3 regions of the Streptomyces sp. RLA012 genome follow, and region 2 is predicted to be linked to each of the others. Evidence: riboswitches for the same ligand, from Rfam matches in the RefSeq annotation. Region 2 holds a riboswitch; each other region holds the start of a gene.
The links. Region 2 has a riboswitch for cyclic di-AMP ahead of RV986_RS21840 (transglycosylase SLT domain-containing protein). Riboswitches for the same ligand answer to the same signal wherever they lie in the genome.
Positions count from the first base shown of each region.

Region 1 (6,899 bases), 3.2 Mb from region 2:
CCAACATGCCCGTACTGCCCCGGGCGGAGGAACTGCTGGCCGCGCGCGGGGTCGTGGTTCTGCCGGACGTCGTGGTCAACTCCGGCACGAACGCCTGGTGGTGGTGGACGCTCTTCGGCGACATCGACGCGGACGCGGACGAGGCGTTCGCGTACACCCGGCGTTCCATGCGCGACCTGATCGACCGGATGCTGGCCCGCTCGGAGGCCGACGGGACGACACCGCGGGCCGCCGCGCACGCCATCGTCGCCGACCGGCTGCCGGTGATCGCCGAGCGGTTCGGCTGGTACCGCTGACCGCCGGCCCGCGGGTCCGTCCGTGCGGAGGACGGTCTGCACGTCCTGCGGCCGCCCCAGGAGATGCACGAACGGGCGGTGGGCCTCGGCTTCACCACCACGGTCCTGGAGGCCCGTGGCCACGACGAGCCGCACGCGCGCGTGACGCGTGCCTACGACGAATTCGTCCTTCCACACCGGAGAGGGACGAGCCACCGGCGGCGGCCGGGATTTCCTGATCCTGGGGGAGGACGGCCGCATCCGGATCGACTACCAGTTCGTCGACTGATCCTGGTGAGGGGTTTACCGACCCCGGCGAGGGATTAGGGTAACCGCGTGGCAAGGGTGCGGTTGAGCGTGGCCGAGCGGCGCGGGGAGTTGCTGCGGGCCGCCATCGAGCAGATCGAGGCGCGGGGAGTGGCGGCGGTGCGGATCGCCGACGTGGCCTCGGCCCTCGGGGTGAGCAACGCGTTGGTGCTGTACCACTTCTCGACCAAGGAGAAGCTGGTGGCCGCCGCGTTCACCTACGCGGCCGAGGGCGACCTCGCCCATCTGCGCAAACTGCTCGGCCGTCGTACGTCGGCGCTGCGACGGCTGCGCGCCGCCGTGCGCTGGTACGCGCCGACCGGCCAGGCCAAGGGCTGGCGGCTGTGGATCGAGGGCTGGGGGGCGGCCCTGCGCGAGCCCGCGCTGCGGGACGTCACCCGCGACCTCGACAGGCAGTGGAAGGCCGCGATCACCGAGGTCATCGCGGAGGGAGTGGCCGGGGGCGAGTTCCGCTGCCCCGACCCCACGGGGGCCGCCCTCCGGTTGACCGCCCTGCTCGACGGGCTGGCCGTGCAGATGACCGCCTACACGGGAGCGGTGTCGCGGGCACGGGCCCACGAGTGGGTGGACGACGCGCTCGCACGGGAACTGGGGCTCGAACGGGAGGCGTTGGCGGCAGCCGTGCGCTGAGGCACGCGCCTCGCGCCCTGCCGGACGGATCGGCTGAGCAACCACCGAACCTGCCCGGCACTCCTCTCCCGGTGCCCCGGCCCACTCCCCGGCGGCCCGGTGACGGGCGACGCGCCCCCTTCGAGCCGCCAACTCCTCGCGCACCGGCGGCCGTCGTGCACCGGCGGCCGGGACGTCGGCGCGTCGCAGACCCGTCGCTCAGGCCACCGACTCGATCCGCATCTTGATGTCGTCCGGTGAGAGGCTTCCCTTGGCCGCCACGTGGTCGCCGGAGGACTCCCCGCGCAGGCGCCGCCCGATCCACGGGACGAGGTACTCGCGGGCCCAGTGGATGTCGTCGCGCCGGACCTCCAACGTGCCGCGGGGCGGCAACGGAGGCCAGGGCTGGTCGGGGTCGGCGGGGACTTCAAAACCGAGGACCTGGCCGGCGCGCAGCGCGACCCGGGTGTGGCCCTCGGGCGACAGGTGCAGGCGGTCGCCGTCCCAGGCACGGCGGTCCTGAATCGTCTTCAGGGACCACAGGTCGAGCACCGGACAGCCGTACCGGTCCGCGATGGCCCGTACGTGCCCGTTGTACGTGGCGATCTTGCCGCGCAGATGCTTCAGCACGGGAACGCCACGGGTGTCGAAGCCGGTCGTCACCATGACGGTGCCCACCGCGGAGGTGACGTCGCGAATCGCGCGCTCGAAGCGCTCCGCGACCTCGTCGGGGTCGGTTCCGGGCCGGATGATGTCGTTGCCGCCCGCGCAGAAGGAGACCAGGTCGGGCGCGAGTTCCTTGGCGCGCCTGAGCTGGTCGTCGACGACCTGGTCGAGCAGTTTCCCGCGTACGGCGAGGTTGGTGTAGGTGAAGTCGCCCTCGGGCCGTCGGTCCGCGAGAAGCACCGCGAACCGGTCGGCCCACCCGACGAACGCCCCGTCGGGCCCGAGATCGCCGACGCCTTCGGTGAAGCTGTCCCCCACCGCCACGTACGACCCGATCACTGATCTGTTGTCATTCTTCGAATCGTCTGCCACATCGGCCCATGATTCACCTTTCGATGTGAGCTACGCGACCGTAAGAAAGGGTTGACGGGGGGTGAGATAAGCCACTCGTAAAGTGTCGGTTAATCCGGAATAAGGCACTCTCAGGAGTGGTTGAACAGCCGCCACACCTGGAAGTCCGTGATCCGGAAGTGACTCCAGGTGGTCCGGAACGCGAAGTGCCCGCTCGTGTAGGGCTCCGGGTCGCGGTAGTCGAAGACCGGTCGCCCGTTGTTCCACCACTGGACCGTCGAGCCGTCCGAGACGATACGGACGCGGTGGGGCTCGTTGGCCGTCAGAAGCGGCTGCGTGTAGTCGTAGATCAGCGGGCGGACGCCCGCCTCCCCCACGTACCGGCGCAGCCGCGTCGTCGTGTTGGTGTTGGCGCCGTACCCGACGTAGTACGTCTTCAGGTAGTCGTATTCGGCGAGGGCGCCGCCGCGTGGCGTGGCGAAGAGGTCGTCCGGGGAACGTACGTCGACGGCGTTCCAGAAGTTGTTGAGGTCGGAGACCCGGTCGTTGACACCACCCTCGGAGACCGGCGTGGCGGTGTACTCGACGACGTACGGCCCCGCGAGCCGCTTCTTGAACCAGACCGTCGCGCCGCTCGGCACGTCGATCTCCAGGACGCCGCGCGAGGCGGTGACCGTGCCCCCGTCCTGCAGTTCGCTGGCCCATTGGCCGAGGCCGTGCCGGAAGCCGTCGCGGGCGATGAGCCGGCCCCGGCGGTGGCGCGGCGAGGCACTCGCGGCGGCGGCCGGGACGAGCGTCGCCAGGGCGGCACCGGCGGCCAGGGTCGTGAAGGCTCTGCGGGTGGTCATGAGGTTCCTTCCGTACGCGGGGTGGTGGCGAGGACGGGCGGAGCGGTGATGCCCGGCGGGCTTCGGCACCCGCCGGGTCTCGGCGCCCTGGCAGTGGTCCGTGTACGTCGACCGGAGATGCCCTGGTCGACGTCGACGGTCCGGATCCGATGGAAGCCGGGGGCGCCACTGCCGGACGGGACGACGTACGTCCAACGCCGGTCCAGGTCGGCGCAGTTGAGGCCCCAGGCCCGGAAGAGGATCCGGAAGGCTCCGCGACCGTCCACCCGTCGACCACCGAAACGAACTGGTTCGCGGGCGAGTCGGCGGACACCCGCTCGCCGTCGGCGAAGCTCACGCCCTCCGCCATGCGCGCCAACACCTCGGCCCGACCCGCCGATCGCGGCGGGCGCCGGGTCGTCGGCCCCGTTCCCACCGCCCCGGGCGGCGTCGGCGTGGGCGTCGGGCACTGGGACCTCCGAAGACGCAGAAAGCGCTTACAGAGATCACTGTGGAGCCACTCCCGCACGGTGTCGAGACCGCGCGCCCCGCTGCCACAAGACCGCAATGCGCTGATCATGGAGCGCTTATGGAGCGCTTATGGAGCGCTCCATGATCACTAGGGGGCGCGGCGGGCGTCAGCCGACGGCGACACCGTGCGAACGCAGGTACGCGACGGGGTCCACGTCGGAGCCGTAGCTCGGCGTGGTGCGGATCTCGAAGTGCAGATGCGGGCCGGTGACGTTGCCGGTCGCGCCGGAGAGGCCGATCCGCCGCCCCTCGGCCACGGTCTGCCCCGCCGAGACGGAGAGGGCGGACATATGGGCGTACTGCGAATAGCTGCCGTCGGCGTGCCGGATGACGACCTGGTTGCCGTAGGCGCCGCCCCAGCCGGCCGAGACGACCGTACCCGCGGCGATGGACTTGATGGTGGTGCCGGTCGGGACCACGAAGTCCACGCCGGTGTGGTAGCCGCTGGACCACATGCCGCCGGCCACCTTGTAGCCGGTGCCGATGACGGCGCCCTCGACCGGCAGGGTGTAGCCGGAACTGTCGGCGGCCCGGGCCTTGGGCGTACTCGCCACGCCGGCCGACCCTGTGGCCGACTGGGTGGATGCCTTGGAGGAGGCCTTGGAGGACGACCGCTTGGACGACGAGGTCGGCGACTGGGTCGACGGCTTGGTGCCGCCGGTCGACGCCGCCTTCTCGCCGATCGTCAGCTTCAGGCCCGGGTGGATCAACGACGGGTCGCCGCCGATGGCCTGGCGGTTGTCGGAGTAGAGCCGCTGCCAGCCGCCTGCGACGTTCTGCTGGTCGGCGATCTTCGCCAGCCAGTCGCCGGCCTTTACCGCATAGGTCTTTGTCGCGCCGGTGGAAGTGACGGTCCCGGTCTTTTCCGAAATCGTCGCTGCCTTTTCCGCAACCGTCGCGGTCTTTTCGGATACCGCCGCGGTCTTTTCCGGAGCCGAGGAAACGGCGGTCGCCGGAGTGGCGGCGTGGGCGCCGGATGCCCCCATCAGCGGCAGCGCGAGCGCGGCACCACCGGTTCCGGCCACGGCGATCGAGCGGGTGAAACGCTGGGACTTGGGACGGCGGTGCTTACCCTTCGCGGGCATGACGAATTCCTCTCCGGCGCCTGCGGGGTGAGCTGTCGGGTGCGGGCTGGAGATGCCCGGCCGCGCGGCCACGCGGCTGTACCCCTAGCCGTTCCGGAGACCGGAACAGGCGTCCTACCTGTGGGTCCCCCGCTCCTGCCGGGTACGGGTGGGTGTGCGGATTCCGGGCGGCGGCAGGATTGGGCGTCCGTCCGGATTGAGGGCGAACGTAGGCGAGATGGGAGCGCATCGCCAACCATGTGGCTTTTCTGTGTACGTGCCTTTCTTGATCCAGGCCGGAATTCCCGTCACCCTCCGTGAACGGGGGATGTTTTCGTCCCTCAACCGCCCTGAAATTCGGGCGGATTGGGCGAGAGCGGCCGCAACACATCGTCACGAATATGACGCTGCTCACGCACGCCGAACCACGATGCTTCATTCCAGGGCCAGTTGGAATGAAGGCTGCGTTTCAGGACAGAACAGTCACACGCGACGCAGTCGGATAACTGCCGCGTCGAGGTCGCCTCGCAGGCCCGTCCGCAGCCCGTGGTGCAGCAGCACCGCACCCCGATGCACTTCACCCGTTTCGCGGCATTCGTACGCGGCACCCGGATCGAGGCCACGCAGCCGGAGCGGGGCGACCTGCTCACCGAAATGCTGGGCCTGGAGCCAGGCCAGGACGACGGTCTCGTCACCGCGGACGTACTGGACCGCACTCGACCCGCCCTCCGGAGGGCGCAGCCGGTAGAGGTCGCCGCGCTGCACGACCGGCCGGATCTCTTTGTAGAGCTTCACCCAGTCCCGCGCCTCGACGAGTTCCTGCTCGCTCCACTCGGCCAGATCGCCGCCGACCCCGAGCACCCCGGCCATGGCGCTCACAAACCGGAGACGCAGCGAGCTGACACGCCCATTGAGCTGTGCGTTCGGGCTGTCGGTGACCCAGGCCGACATGATCCGGGCAGGGTGGACCTGGCTGAAGCCGTACTGGATCGCGAGCCGGTCGAGCGGGTCGGTGTTGTCGGAGGTCCACACCTCGTCCGTACGCGCCATGATGCCGAGGTCGATCCGGCCGCCACCGCCGGAGCAGGACTCGAAGGCGACCCCGGGATGCGCGGCCCGCAGCCGGTCCAGCAGCGCGTACAGGGCCTCCACGTGCTCGACCCACAGCTTCTGCGGGTACGGCTCACCCGGCCAACCGGCGTCCGTGAAACAGCGGTTGAAGTCCCATTTCACATAGTCGATCGGGGCGCCGGAGAGCAGACCGTCGAGCTGCTCCCACAGATACTCCTGGACGTCCGGGCGGGCGAGATTCAGTACGAGCTGATTGCGGAACTCCGTCCTGGTTCGCCCCGGTTGGAACTGCACCCAGTCGGGGTGCGCGCGATACAGCTCGCTGTCCGGGTTGACCATTTCCGGTTCGACCCAGATCCCGAACTGCATACCGAGCGCGTGCACGTCGTCGGCGAGCGGCTTCAGCCCCTGCGGGAAGCGGTCCGGGTTGGGCGACCAGTCACCGAGCCCGGCGCGGTCGCTGGTCCGCTCCCCGAACCAGCCGTCGTCGACCACGAACAGCTCGACACCCATCGCCGCGGCCCGCCGGGCCAGCTCCCGCTGCTGCTCCTCGGAGATGTCGAAGTGGGTGGCCTCCCAGGAGTTGAACAGCACCGGCCGGTCCTGGTCCGCGTCCGGGATGACGTACGCGCGCTGGTAGGCGTGCCAGGCGCGGCTCGCCCCGCCGAAGCCGCCGTCGCTCCACAGCCCCGCGAAGACGGGCGTGGTGAACGACTCCCCCGGCTCCAGTCGCAGCAGCCCCGAGTCGTCGTACCCCGCGCCACCGGAGATCTGCACGCGCGCGTCGGGGAGCTGGGCCACACAGATCCGCCACGAGCCCGACCAGCCGAGCGCGCACCCGTACACCTCGCCGCTCTCCTCGGTCGCCCCGCTGTCGAGCGCGACCCACGGCAGATGCTGGTGCCCGGTGTGCCCGCGGCGGCTGCCGATGACCTTCTCACCGTAGGTGAGGGAGGACCGCTCAAGCCGGGACTCGGCCGCCCACCGGCCGTGCAGCTGGGAGAGCCGCCAGCCGTCGCGCTCGGGCAGCGTCCAGGTCGCGGAGTCGGCGCGCAGCAGCTCCAGGGAGGCGCCTTCGTCGGCTTGGTCGGCTTCGTTGGCGAGGGTCACCCAGCGCTCGACGACGTCTCCGCGCATCCGGTAGTGCAGCGTGACGGCGAGCCCGTCGTCCAGAAAGC
Region 1 covers NZ_JBWDPA010000002.1:1,623,009-1,629,907, forward strand. The annotation lists gene RV986_RS07710 (Glu/Leu/Phe/Val dehydrogenase dimerization domain-containing protein) at 1-296, shown strand, start outside; gene RV986_RS07715 (TetR/AcrR family transcriptional regulator) at 612-1,232, shown strand; gene RV986_RS07720 (SGNH/GDSL hydrolase family protein) at 1,431-2,216, opposite strand; gene RV986_RS07725 (DUF6250 domain-containing protein) at 2,360-3,076, opposite strand; gene RV986_RS07730 (hypothetical protein) at 3,073-3,342, opposite strand; gene RV986_RS07735 (M23 family metallopeptidase) at 3,694-4,671, opposite strand; cyclic di-AMP (ydaO/yuaA leader) riboswitch at 4,676-4,832, opposite strand; gene RV986_RS07740 (alpha-galactosidase) at 5,134-6,899, opposite strand, start outside.
Region 1: another riboswitch for cyclic di-AMP. It lies ahead of RV986_RS07735 (M23 family metallopeptidase); the one in region 2 lies ahead of RV986_RS21840 (transglycosylase SLT domain-containing protein).

Region 2 (6,899 bases):
CGACCTGCGGCCGTTCTTCACGATGCTCGCGCGCTTCGTGCGGCCGGGCGCGAAGCATCTGTATCAGCTGTGGCGGACCAACCGCCGCGGCAGCAGCACCAGTACGACCACGAAGTGACGGAAGAACGTCCTGGGGAGGGGACTTCGTGATTCATCCGGTAGCAGTCATCGGTGCCGGCCCGTTCGGCCTGTCCACCGCCGCCCATCTGCGGGCGCGCGGCATCCCGGTGCGCGTGTTCGGCGAGCCCATGGTGAGCTGGCGTGACCACATGCCCGAGGGGATGCTCCTCAAATCGACCCCGGCCGCGTCCAGCCTCGACGCCCCGCAGCGCGGACACACGCTCCTCGACTACTGCGACGCCGCGGGCATCCCCCGGCTCGTCACGGACGAGGACATCATCCCGGTCGAGACGTTCATCGCGTACGGCGAGTGGTTCCAGCAGAAGCTGGTGCCCGGGCTGGAGCGGGTGCGGGTCGTCTCCGTCGACCGCCAGGGCGGCGCGGGCTTCGAACTCAAGCTGGACTCCGGGGAGTCGTTCACGGCACGGGCGGTCGTCGTGGCCACCGGGCTGTACGGACTGGCCCATCTGCCGCCCGAGCTGCGCGGCGCGGCGGCGGACGGGCCCACACCCACCGGCCCCGTCTCGCACAGCTCCCAGCACCACGACCTCGGGCGGTTCTCCGGCAAGGAGCTGATCGTCGTCGGCGCGGGCCAGTCCGCCCTGGAGACGGCGGCGCTCGCGGCGGAGGCGGGCGCGCGGGTGCGGGTGGTGTCCCGGGGCCGGGGCAGGGTCGCCTTCGGCGCACCGCCCTGGAAGCAGCCGAAGCTGCGCCCCGAGTCGCCCTTCGGGCGTGCCTGGTCGTTGTGGGCGCTCAGCTACTACCCCCACCCCTACCGCTATCTGCCCGCCGAGGCCCGGCACTACCTGGTCCGCCGGGTGCTCGGTCCTCTCGGCGCGTGGTGGCTCCGTGACCGCTTCGAGGGCAAGGTCGAGGTCAGCGAGGTCTCCGGAATCGTCCGCGCCGACGTCTCCGACGGGCACCCCGTCCTGACCGTCCAGAGTCCGGACGGCCGGGCCGAGGAGCTCTCCGCCGACCATGTCATCGCCGCGACCGGCTATCGCGTCGACATCGCCGCGATGGACTTCCTGGGACATGAGCTGCGTACGGCGCTGGCGGTGAGCCGTGGCACCCCGAAGCTCGGCGCCGGGTATCGGTCCTCCGTGCCCGGGCTGTACTTCACGGGATTGCCGGCGGCGGCCTCGTACGGGCCGGTGATGCGCTTCGTGTGCGGTACGGAGTTCGCTTCGCCGCGGCTGGCCAAGCACTTGGCGGGCGCGCACGGGTGAGGCGACCGGGGCTGGTACGGCCGAGGGGCGAGGGCCTGCGGGCCACGCCCCGGGCCGGGCCCAATCTCGCATGGCATAGGTCGAGTTGGGATTCGGGCGGTCACGGTCGGTGGAGCCGCGTCATCCTCTGGAGTGACATCCCGCTCGGTTTTCCTCCGTACCGCCGGCTTCGCCGCGTGGGGGCGGAACGGGACCTCGTACGCCCGGTACGCCCCGTACGGTGAACGGAATTGCCGACGGGATACCGGACGTCGTCCGGTTCGCGCGGGGCCGAAGGGGCGTTCCATCCGTATTCTCTGATCATGGCCGCTCCCACCGCATATTCACTCATCGCCACTGACCTGGACGGAACGCTGCTGCGCGGCGACGACACCCTCTCCGACCGGTCCCGGGCCGCGTTGGAGAGGGTGACCGAGGCGGGCGCCCGGCACCTGGTCGTGACGGGGCGCCCGGCGCCGAGAGTACGACCGTTGCTCGACGAACTCGGCGGTGTGGGAATGGCGGTGTGCGGGCAGGGGGCGCAGCTGTACGACGCGGGGGCGGACCGTCTGCTCTGGTCGGTGACCCTGGACAGGGAACTCGCGGAGACGGCCCTCGGCAAGATCGAGGCCGAGGTCGGGCTGCTCTACGCCGCGGTCGACCAGGACGGCGTGGACGGGCTGACGCTCATCGAGCCGGGGTATGTGATGCCGCACCCCACGCTCCCGGCGGTGCGGGTGCGTCGCCGCGACGACCTCTGGACCGAGCCGATCAGCAAGGTGCTGCTCCGGCATCCCTCGCTGTCCGACGACGAGTTGGCCTCCGCGGCCCGGGGAGCGGTGGGCTCCCTGGCCACCGTCACCATGTCCGGGCCCGGCACTGTCGAACTCCAGCCATGTGGCGTGACCAAGGCGACGGGCCTTGCTCTCGCGGCGGCCCACCTCGGTCTGACGCCCGATGCCACGATCGCCTTCGGCGACATGCCCAACGACATCCCCATGTTCGACTGGGCCGCCCATGGGGTCGCCATGGCCAACGCCCATCCGGAGCTGAAGGCGGTGGCCGACGAGGTGACCCTGTCGAACGAGGAGGACGGGATCGCGGTGGTGCTGGAGAGGCTGTTCCCCATTGGATCCATCAGCCCCATCAGCCCCATCAGCCCCATCAACCCCATCAGCCCCCTCGCCCCTGTCCTCCCCGTCCACCCGGTCAGCACCGTCAGTAAGGCCCGTTGACGTTGTCGATCGAGCCGTAGACCTTCGCCGCGTAGTTGCAGGCGGCGGTGATGTTGGCGACCGGGTCGAAGGGGTTATTCGATGTTCCCGGCACGTGGTAGGCCTTGAATGTCGGGTCGATGACCTGGAGGAGGCCCTTCGAGGGGATTCCGGCCTTGGCGTTGGAGTCCCAGTTGTTGATGGCCAGCGGGTTCCCGGAGGACTCGCGCATGACGTTGCGGTGGATGCCGTTGTAGGTGCCGGGTATTTTGGCCCGGGCCATGATGTCCAGCGACTGCTTGATCCAGCCGTCGAGGTTGTTCGTGTACTTCTTCGCGGAGGCGGTCGTGGACCCCGCCGACTTGGTGCTCGGCTTTGTCGTCTTCTTGGTGCTTTGGATGGTTTTCGTACCCACGGTCAGGGTGAGACCCGGGCGGAGTGTCGTCGGGTCGGCGCCGATGACCGCGCGGTTGGCCTGGTACAGCTTCAGCCAGCCGCCGCTTGAGGGGTACTTCTTCGCGATCGAGCCCAGCGTGTCGCCCGCGACCACCTTGTACGTGATGAGCCGGACGTCGGTCGTGGTACTGGCGGCGGTGACGGTGGCGGCCTGGGCGCAGGTGGCGCCCAGGATCGGGAGAGCGAGTGCGACTCCGCCCATTCCCGCGGCGAGGATGCCGCGGTAAAGGAAGGTACGGGTCTTCGGGCAGCGGTCATTACCAGGTGCGGCCATGTCGGATTCCTCTCCGGCGCCTGCGAGGTGAGCTGTCGGGTTCGGACGGGAGCTGCCCGGCCGCACGGTGTGCGACTTAACCCCTAGCCGTTCCGGAGTCCGGATCGGCGGCTTACCTGGGTCCCCCGCTCCTGCCGCGCGTGTGTCTGGGTCGGGTGGGATTTCTCCGGGCGGCGGCAGGATTGGGCGGTCCGTCCGGATCGACGTGAACGTATGCGAGAGCACATGTCCGGAACAAGCCCTGATTTCCCGGTGTAGATCGCTATCACCTGCACAAACCGAGGGGGGAATTGCCCGATTCTTCCGGAAGGTGACGCTCAACTTGCCTTATGTAAAGGGAGAGTCATTAAGTGGGGGTGGGTCGGTCATGATGTTCGCGCGTGACCCAACTCACACAACCGGGCAGGAATAAAGCGGCAATGGCGGCAACTCGGGCATTACGGTTCGAGCGTCCAGGCCGCCGGGCCTTCGGGCGGGGCCGGGCGCACCACCCACACGGACAGATCCGTGTCGGGGTCGTCGTCGGGGAGCCGGCCCGCATTGGGCTTGAAGTAGAGGCCGTAGGCCCAGTATTCGGGTAGCTCGTGGCACATCCGGTCGGGATACGGGCCGAACTCGTGCCCCGCGTAAGCCCTGTTGATCCTCGCCACCGCTTCGGCCCGTGAGATCCCGAACCGGGTGACCATCTCGTCGGCCATCTCGCGGAAGTACGCGAGCATCCCCTCGTCGAGAGCCATCAGGAACTCACCGGTCCGCGCCATGCTTCTCAGGGTCGCCCATGGCGCCGGCAGAAGACCACCTCGTGGCCGTCTCGTGGCCGTCCTCGCGGATCAGTTCGTCGAAGGTGACGAACTCCCGTGCGCCGCGGCCGATTTCGGGGCGCGTCTCGACCCTCGCGTCCCAGGAGAGTTCAGGGCGGGTGCGGATGGATCGACCGCGTCGAGCGGGTGCTGTTGCGGTGGGGAGCTCACCCCGAGGGGCTCGGACTGCTCCGGCATCCCGAGGTGTTCGGGTGGTCCGGCTCCCCGAGGTGTTCGGGTGGTCCGGCTCCCCGAGGTGTTCGGGTGGTCCGGCTCCCCGAGGTGCTCGGGTGGTCCGGCTCCCGAAGGCGATGCCGGGGTCCGACTCCCTTGCCTGCAAAGGGAGTTCGAGGGAGCCACCGCCGGCCGGGTCCCAGGGGAAGCACGCCTTCGGGCCGGGTTGGGGCCAGATCCAGGGCCAGTACGCCGAGGGTGGAGTACTGAGGGTCGAGTGCCGAGGGTGGAGTGCCGAGGGTCGAAGGGCGTCGGGGGAGGGCCGGACCGTGTCGGCCACTCGGCGGCCGGGAAGGGAGGGGTACGTCGTCGCCGGAGGGCGCGCGTCAGCGTCTCGTGGGGGAAGCCGATCGGCGGGCTCGGAGGGGGACCTCGGTTCGGGTGCTGGTGCGGCCAGGGGTCGATCAGGGGTCGATCAGGGGTCGATCGGGCCGCGTACGTGATCCGGGAGAGGTGCTCGACCAGGCGTCGCGCCGTGCCGCGATGTGCGGGTCGTGTCGGCCGCCCACCGTCAGGACGGCCGCCCGGATCCCGTCGTACTCCTCGTACTCCTCGGTCTCCTCGTACTCCCGGGTCGGGTGGAGCAGCCACGTATGGATGAACGGGTTCCGGCGGGCGGGCGACGTGGGCGAGCGCCTTGGCGGCCCGGCCGTGCAGACGAAGGCCTTGAGCGGTTCGGGCGCGAGGGCCGCGATTCGCAGGGAGGTGAGGCCGCGCTCCCGCTGTACCAAGGGCGGGCGGTCTGCCCGTGGGCGTCCACCCGGATGGAGGCGTCGCCGTGGCCCGCGTATCAGGGGTGGCGTTGCCGGTCGTGGGGCGCGGTCGCGTCGGTGAGGCGGTCCGGACGAGCGATCCAAAGGTCGTCGTGAGTCGTCTCGTGGGGAAAGGACGTACGGATGTGCATGCTCATCGCGGTGTCCTCGTAGTCTTCGGTGTCCAGCCCTCCGGCGATTCGGTATATGCCTGGTCGTATCGCCCGATCGAGAACATACCGCTCGTGATCCGGAAACGCTCGGGCGCGGGACTGTCTGCCGCTCGGGGGACATCGGAGGGCCGGTGAGAGGGAAGTCGGGAGGAAGTCGACAGTGGGGACGGTGGGCGCTCGTGGTGATCGAAACGTGACCGGATACGCTGACTTGAGTGATGGCAGCGACACATCGACAAACCGTGTCATCGACCGAATGATCGACCGAGTTCGCCATGTGATCGTCAGCAGACAGGAGAACCTCTCGTGACCGTCGTCGGGCCGTTCGGGCTGAGCGTGCGGGACCAGGCTCTCGAAGCCGATGTCCAGGCCGGATTGGCGGCTGTGGAGGAGGGCTTGCTCGAAGTCACCAAGAGTGAGGTCCCCTTCATCACGGAGGCCGCGCAGCATCTTCTCCGGGCCGGCGGGAAGCGGTTCCGTCCGCTGCTCGTGATGCTCGCCGCGCAGTTCGGTGACCCGTACGCGCCGGGTGTCGTGCCCTCGGCCGTGGTCGTCGAACTGACCCATCTCGCCACGCTGTACCACGACGACGTGATGGACGAGGCCGACGCGCGGCGCGGGGTGCCCAGCGCGAACACCCGCTGGGGCAACTCGGTCGCTGTCCTCACCGGTGATTTCCTCTTCGCGCGCGCGTCGCACACGCTGGCCGACCTCGGGCCCGAGGCCGTCCGTATCCAGGCCGAGGCGTTCGAGCGGCTCGTCACCGGGCAGATCCTGGAGACGGCGGGGCCGCGCGACGGGCGCGACCCGGTCGATCACTACCTCGACGTGCTCGGCGGCAAGACCGGGTCGCTGGTCGCCGTGGCGTGCCGGTTCGGCGCGATGATGTCCGGGGCCGACGAGACGGTCGTGGACGTGCTGACGCAGTACGGGGAGCGGCTGGGCGTCGCCTTCCAGCTCGCCGATGACGTGCTGGACATCGCCTCCGACTCGCACGAGTCCGGGAAGACGCCCGGGACGGATCTGCGCGAGGGCATCGCCACGCTGCCGGTGCTGCGGCTGCGGGAGCGGGCGGAGCGGCTCGGTCTCGCCGAGGACATCGCGCTGTGCGAGCTGCTCGGCTCCGACCTCACGGACGACGACCGGCACGCCGAGGCGCTGGCGCTGCTGCGGGCGCACCCCGCGCTTGAGCAGGCTCGCCGGGACACCGTGCGCTACGCGGAGGAGGCGCGGGCCGCGCTCCTCCCGCTGCCGGAGTGCGACGCGAAGGCGGCGCTCGTGGAACTGGTGGACGCGGTGGTGCACCGGGCGGGTTAGGCCGCTACCGGGCGGGTCGGGACCGCTACCGGGCGGGTCGGGACCGTTACCGGGCGGGTCGGGACCGTTACCGGGCGGGTCGGACCGTTACCGGGCGGGTCGGGACCGCTACCGGGCAGGTCGGCTGCCCGGCGTCACGGGTGTGCCGACAGCCGCCTCCTCCCCGGGGCGGCTGGTGTGACGCAGGTCACATAGTTGGATTGAGTCCAGGTTCGGAATCTGTCCGTACTCAAGCATAGAAGCTGACGCAGGGGGTGTCAGCGGAAATACGGGGAGAAAACAGAATCATGGGATCGAATGCCACGTTCAGCAACGCGTCCTGGACCCGTCGCAAGAGCCTGACCCTGGCCG
Region 2 covers NZ_JBWDPA010000002.1:4,807,633-4,814,531, reverse strand. The annotation lists gene RV986_RS21855 (carboxylate--amine ligase) at 1-118, shown strand, start outside; gene RV986_RS21850 (FAD-dependent oxidoreductase) at 147-1,349, shown strand; gene RV986_RS21845 (HAD family hydrolase) at 1,652-2,563, shown strand; gene RV986_RS21840 (transglycosylase SLT domain-containing protein) at 2,547-3,272, opposite strand; cyclic di-AMP (ydaO/yuaA leader) riboswitch at 3,277-3,440, opposite strand; gene RV986_RS21835 (hypothetical protein) at 3,710-4,033, opposite strand; gene RV986_RS21830 (hypothetical protein) at 4,711-5,037, opposite strand; gene RV986_RS21825 (polyprenyl synthetase family protein) at 5,538-6,548, shown strand; gene RV986_RS21820 (CHRD domain-containing protein) at 6,836-6,899, shown strand, end outside.

Region 3 (6,899 bases), 2.0 Mb from region 2:
TCGGAGGCAGCCACCCCCGGAGGGACGACGCACGCCCCCTTGCTCCACCACTCCGGCAACATCGCGATCGCCTCGTCGCCCAGCGGGTTCACCCCCGGCCCCGCGGCCAGCGAGTGCGCCACCAGCACATGCAGGCACTTCACCCGGTCCGGCATGCCACCGGCGCTCGGGAAACCCTCCAGCACCTCGATGGCATCGCGCCGCGCGATGTAGTCCTCGTGGGCGGCCCGGTACGCGGCGGCCAGCTCGGGATCGGTCGCGAGCCGGTCCGTCATCTCCTTCATGACGCCGTTGGCCTCCAGCGTGCCGATCGCGGAGGCCGCGCGCGGACACGTCAGGTAGTACGTCGTCGGGAACGGCGTACCGTCGGGAAGCCGGGGCGCCGTCTCCACCACGTCCGGCTGACCGCAGGGACAGCGGTGCGCGATCGCGCGCAGCCCGCGCGGCGGCCGGCCGAGTTGCTGCTTGAATGCCTCGACGTCCGCGTCGGTCGGCTCGGTGCGCGGGGTGGGCGGCGGGGGCGTTTCCATGCCTGTGCTCAAGTCTCTTTCTTCATTCACTTCACCGGTCGGATCTTCACGTCACCGGTCGGAGCGGTCCGACTTGTCGACGCCGTCCCAGACGTTGGCGTACCAGGGGCGGGCTGCCGCCCCCAGATCCGTACGCGACTGCTTCGCCGCGTCCGGGTCGATCACGATGTATCCGGTCTCGCCCGGCATCACGTAGTGCAGCCGTTCCCGGATCTGCTGCTTCGCGTACGCGTCGTCCTGCCAGCGCGCCTTCAGGTCACGCAGCTGTTCGACCCGCTCGCGGGCCTGCTCGCGCTGCCGCTCCAGTTCGGAGATCTCGGTGCGCTGGGACACGTACTGCCTTATCGGGTACGCGAGCGCCACGATCAGAGAACAGAGTACGAGAGCGAGCAGCGCGGCCCGGCCGGTCAGACGGGAGCGGCGGGCCTGGCGCTTGGTCTGTGAGCGGTAGACCCGGGCCGCGGTCTGCTCGCCGAGCAGCCGCAGCCTGGTCGCGGTGGAGAACCGGTCCCTGTCCTTCACGGCCATGAGTCCCGCCTCCCCAGTGGTACCAGCCCGTCACGTGCGTACGTCCCCGCACACGGTACGGGACCGAGTACGGGGACGTACGTACGACTGGCTAAGGCTTGACCCTCGGCGGGTGTCAGCCCTTGCTGTGCCTACTGGTTCGCAGAGCGCTGTGCCTACTGGTTCGCAGAGCGCTGTGCCTACTGGTTCGCAGAGCGAAACCGCGGGAAGGCGCTACGCCCCGCGTACACCGCGGCGTCGTCGAGGATCTCCTCGATGCGCAGCAGCTGGTTGTACTTGGCGACGCGGTCCGAGCGGGCCGGGGCGCCGGTCTTGATCTGGCCGCAGTTCACCGCGACGGCGAGGTCGGCGATGGTGACGTCCTCGGTCTCGCCGGAGCGGTGGGACATCATGCACTTGAAGCCGTTGCGCTGGGCCATCTCGACGGCGTCCAGGGTCTCGGTCAGCGAGCCGATCTGGTTGACCTTGACGAGCAGGGCGTTCGCGGAGCCCTCCTCGATGCCGCGGGCCAGGCGCTCCGGGTTGGTGACGAAGAGGTCGTCGCCGACGATCTGGACCTTGTCGCCGATCCGGTCGGTGATGACCTTCCAGCCGGCCCAGTCGTCCTCGTACAGCGGGTCCTCGATGGAGACCAGCGGGTACGCGGAGACGAGCTCCTCGTAGTACTCCGTCATCTCGGCGGCCGAGCGGGACTTGCCCTCGAACTCGTACTTGCCGTCCTTGTAGAACTCGGACGCGGCGACGTCGAGCGCGAGCGCGATCTGCTCGCCGGGGATGTAGCCGGCCTGCTGGATGGCCTCGACGATGAGGTCGAGCGCGGCACGGTTGGACTCCAGGTTCGGCGCGAAACCGCCCTCGTCGCCCAGGCCGGTGGACAGGCCCTTGGTCTTCAGCACCTTCTTGAGGGTGTGGTAGACCTCGGCGCCCCAGCGCAGCGCCTCGGAGAAGGACTCCGCGCCGATCGGGGCGATCATGAACTCCTGGATGTCCACGTTGGAGTCGGCGTGCGAGCCGCCGTTCAGGATGTTCATCATCGGAACGGGCAGCAGGTGCGCGTTCGGACCGCCGAGGTAGCGGAACAGGGGCAGGTCGCTGGCCTCGGAGGCGGCGTGCGCGACGGCGAGCGAGACGCCGAGGATGGCGTTGGCGCCGAGCGAGCCCTTGTTGTCGGTGGCGTCCAGGTCGAACATCGCCTGGTCGATCAGGCGCTGCTCGGTGGCGTCGTAGCCGACGAGCTCCGGGCCGATCTGCTCGATGACGGCGAGGACGGCCTTCTCGACACCCTTGCCGCCGTAACGGTTGGGGTCACCGTCACGCAGCTCGATGGCCTCGAAGGCACCCGTGGAGGCGCCGGACGGGACGGCGGCACGACCAGTGCTGCCGTCGTCGAGGCCGACCTCGACCTCGACCGTGGGGTTGCCTCGGGAGTCCAGGATTTCCCGGGCTACGACGACGTCGATGGACGGCACGAGCATCTCCTTCTGGGATGTGACGCGGGTACGCGAGACCTGTGATGGCTTCGCGACATGAGCCTAACCGCCTGAGGGGGATCGGCCAGCCGGTCGCCCACCTCTTGGGCAGAACTGAACGTACACATTGTTCCAGAACGGAACAAAAACGGAAACAAAAATCCCCGCTCCGGTGCGTACGGGGGAACGCGCACCGGAGCGGGGGCCCGTGGGGACGGGGGTGGTCCTCCTCGGTGTCTCCAGTGTGGAGACCCCTTCTATGCGGGACCTGTCATTCAGCTGAGGTGAAGCTGCCGATCATCAGCTGAGGTGGAGCTGCTGACCCGGGTAGATGAAGTCCGCGTCGTCGATGATGTCCTTGTTCAGCTTGAACAGCTGCTGCCAGCCGCCCTTGACCTTCTTCTTCTCGGCGATCGAGCTGAGGGTGTCGCCCTTGACGACCTTGTACTCGCCGTCACCCTTCTCGACCTTCTTGCCCGCCGGGGTGGGCACGGTCCTCTCGGCGGACGGACGCGACGCCGAACGGGAGGCCGCGGTGTCCGTCGAGCGGGTGGTGGTACTGGTGCTCGGCGAGCCGTTCGACGAGGAACCGTTCGACGAGGAGCCGTTCGAGTTCGAGGAGGACGAGTGCGACGGGGTGCTCGTGCCGCCGGTGTACGCGGCGCCCGACAGGCCCGTGCCACAGGTCGGCCAGGCGCCCTTGCCCTGCGCGGCGAGGACCTTCTCGCCGATGGCGATCTGCTCGGACCTGGAGGCCTGGTTGGCGGCGGAGGCGTACGCGGTGCCGCCGTACGCGGCCCAGGTGGAGGCCGAGAACTGCAGTCCGCCGTAGTAGCCGTTGCCGGTGTTGATGGACCAGTTGCCGCCGGACTCGCACTGGGCGACGGTGTCCCACTGGGAGGCGGTGGCGGCGGAGGCGTTGCCGGCCGCCATGAGCGGGGCGGCGATGGCGACACCGGTGACACCGGCGAGCGTGGCGACACGGGTGGTTTTGTTCGGGCGGCGGTGCTTGCCCTTGCTGGAAAACAGCATGGAGAGATCCCCTCACCGACGCCTGCGAGGTGAGCTGTCGGGTTCGGGCGGGTGAGTGCCCGGCCGTGCGCTCTGGGCGCACGGCTTCACCCCAAGCCGCTCCGGTCAACTACCGGGCGCGGCACTTACCTTGGGTCCCCCGCTCCTGCCTACGGCGCTGACGCGTCGACTGTTCCCGTACGGCCGCTGGCAGGATTCGGCGTTGCGACCGTCGGGGCCCGCTGAGGCGAGCGGTGTTGACCGTAAGCAGCCGATCGGCTGAATTCCAAAGACGATCAGGGTCTTTGAGATCCATCTCTCACTCGCACTAAACCGGACATTCTCCAGCGAACCATGACGCGAACTGCCCCTACTTTTCGCCCGATTCAGTACCAACTGCAAGGCTCTGACCGGGGCGGATGAGGTCCGGGTCGACGCCGACCGCCTTCTTGTTCTCGGCGTACAGCTCGGCCCATCCGCCTTCGAGGTCAAGGGCGTCGGCGATGGTCCACAGATTGTCTCCGGCGCGGACGACGTACGAGCCGTCGATGACATCGCGGGCGGTGCCGGTACCCCGAGAGGTGTGCCGGTCGGAGGAGTCGTCGGTACGGCCGTCCAGCGCGCTGTCGGTGGTGGCGTCGGTGGTGTCCTCGTCGGCGCTGCCGCCGCGGTGGCGCCCGGCGCCGGTCGTCGCGCTCTCGGTCGTGGCCGAAGAGTCGCCGCCCTGACCGGAGTTGTCCGAGGTGCCGCTCTTCGTCGTCGCCGTCCCGCTGCCGTCGGCCTTCGTCGTACCCTCGGTCGCATTCGCCGACGAACCGGACGAACCAGAGGAATCTGAGGAATCAGAGGAATCAGAGGAATCAGAGGAACTGGACGACTTCGTGGAATTCGACGAACCGGAGGAACTGGAGGAACTGGACGAACTGGAGGAGTCGTTCGCCACACCCGTGTCGACCGCGACCTCACCCGAGTTCCTGCTGAGTCCGGAGAGCGGTCCACAGGTGGGCCAGGCGACGAGACCCTTGGCGTCGAGGAGCTTCTCGGCGATGGCTATCTGCTGCGAGCGGCTGGCCTCGTCGGCACTCGGCGCATACATGAGGCCGCCGTACCTCTCCCAGTCCTTCTGGGTCATCTGCAGTCCGCCGTAATACCCGTTGCCGCTGTCGGCGCTCCACTGGCCGGCGCTCTCGCACTCCGCGACCCGGTCCCAGGTGGTGCCGTCGGCGGCGTTCGCGCTCGCGGCGCCGAGCAACGGGATCGCGATGGCGGATCCGGTCACTCCTGCCGCGACGATGAGGGCCGGAGCCTGACGGGGGCGACGATGGCGGCCGTTCCCGGAGAGCATGCGGAAACCTTTCGCGTGACAGCAGTTGACTACGCGACGAACGAGTCGCGTTGACGAGTGAACGTATCCGCACCCGAACACTTGTCACAAGTCGATGCAGCGTAGATCACGTGAAGATTACAGAGTTGAGGAAGTGTCAGCTTGGGCCGCCGGTCGGCGTATGGTCGTCGGCCGCCGCTACGCCCCGACCGGAGGTGTGAACTCCACCGGAAGCGTGCGCAATCCGCGCATAATGAGCCCGCCGCGCCAGCGCAAATCGGCTGGATCCCCCGCGAGTCGGAGGTCGGGGAGGCGGGTGAGCAGGGTGGCGAGCGCGGTCTGCCCTTCCAGACGGGCGAGCGGTGCGCCGAGGCAGTAGTGGATGCCGTGGCCGTAGCCGAGGTGCTGGTTGTCGCGGCGGGAGAGGTCGAGCGTGTCCGGCCGCTCGAACCGTGCGGGGTCACGGTCCGCCGCGGCGAGTACGACGAGGACGGGGTCGCCGGGCGCGATGTCCTGTCCGCCGATCCGGACGGCCTCGGTCGCGAACCGCCAGGTGGCCAGCTCCACGGGGCCGTCGTAGCGCAGGAGTTCCTCGACGCCGGTCTCCAGCAGGGCCGACTCGCCGGCGGCGAGAGAGGTCTGGAGGCGCTCGCGCTGCTCGGGGTGGGCGAGAAGGGCGTAGGTGCCGTTGCCGATCAGATTGACGGTCGTCTCGAACCCGGCGAAGAGCAGGATGAAGGCCATGGCGGCGGCCTCGTTCTCGCTGAGGTGCTCGCCGTGGTCGGAGGCGCGGATGAGGCCGGAGATCAGGTCTTCGCCCGGCGCGGGCGTGTCGGGGAGGCCCTCGCGCTTCTTGTGGATGAGTTCGAGGAGATACCCGCGCATCTTCTTCACGGACCGCGCGACCCCGCCCCGCGGCCCGCCGCCGTGCCGGATCATCATCCCCGCCCAGTCCCGGAAGTCGTCCTGGTCCTCGCGGGGGACGCCCAGCAGGTCGCAAATGGCGTAAATGGGAAGCGGGAAGGCGAACTCGTGGATCAGATCGGCGGAGCCCGTGTCCGCGAACTGGTCGATCAGGTGGTCCGCGAGCTCCTGCACGCGTGGCGTGAACTCGGCCACCCGGCGTGGTGTGAACGCCTTCGAGACCAGCCGTCGCAGCCGGGTGTGGTCCGGCGGGTCGATGTTCAGCAGATGCGTCATCAACTCGGCCTTGCGTTCGCCCGGGATACCCGTCTTTCCCTTCGCGTGGGCGGGTTCGTCGTGATGCGCCGGGTTCTTGCTGAGCCGGGCGTCGGCGAGCGCCTGCTTGGCATCCGCGTACCGGGTGACCAACCAGGCCTCCACCCCGCTGGGCAACCGCGTCCTGTGCACCGGGGCGTGCTCACGCAGCCAGGCGTACGCCGGGTAGGGATCGGTGGCGAACTCCCAGGTGAAGAGTTCCGGAACGGGGCTGAACGGCGGCGGTTGGTCGGTCACTCCCTGACGGTATCCGGAGGCCGGGGACACTGCGCCGCAGGGAGAAGCCGGTGCGCCAGGGCTAGCAGAACACGGCAAAGCCAGGGACCGACCGCCCCTGAGAGGCCGCGAGGCCGCGAGGCACGGTATGCAGAGGTCTGGCATGTCTTGGGCCCGGGGGGCCGGGAAGCCCGGGGGCCGAAGGTGCGGGGGCCGGACGCCCGGGAGCCGAAGGTGCGGGGGCCGGACGCCCGGGGATCGGGGCCCCGGAGGCCCGGACGCCCAGGGACCGGGGATTGAGGGCCGGAGGCCTGGAGGCCGGGGACGAGGCCGGGGACCGGAGGCCGGGGACGAGGCCGGGGACCGGAGGCCGGAGGCCCGACACCCGGGGGCGGTAGCCGGGGACCGGACACCCGAAGGCCTGGGACCGGGAGCCGGCCGCCCGAAGGCCTGGGCCGGAGACGGGGACCGGACGCCCTAAGGCCTGGGACCGGGGACCGGACAGCCGGAAGCCGGGGACCGGACAGCCGGGGACCGGGGACGGAGAACCGGGGACCGGACAGCCGGGGACCGGGGACGGAG
Region 3 covers NZ_JBWDPA010000002.1:6,823,687-6,830,585, reverse strand. The annotation lists gene RV986_RS31470 (DUF501 domain-containing protein) at 1-530, opposite strand, end outside; gene RV986_RS31465 (FtsB family cell division protein) at 582-1,058, opposite strand; gene eno (phosphopyruvate hydratase) at 1,238-2,533, opposite strand; gene RV986_RS31455 (transglycosylase family protein) at 2,828-3,559, opposite strand; cyclic di-AMP (ydaO/yuaA leader) riboswitch at 3,564-3,726, opposite strand; gene RV986_RS31450 (LysM peptidoglycan-binding domain-containing protein) at 3,909-4,883, opposite strand; gene RV986_RS31445 (cytochrome P450 family protein) at 5,061-6,338, opposite strand.
Region 3: another riboswitch for cyclic di-AMP. It lies ahead of RV986_RS31455 (transglycosylase family protein); the one in region 2 lies ahead of RV986_RS21840 (transglycosylase SLT domain-containing protein).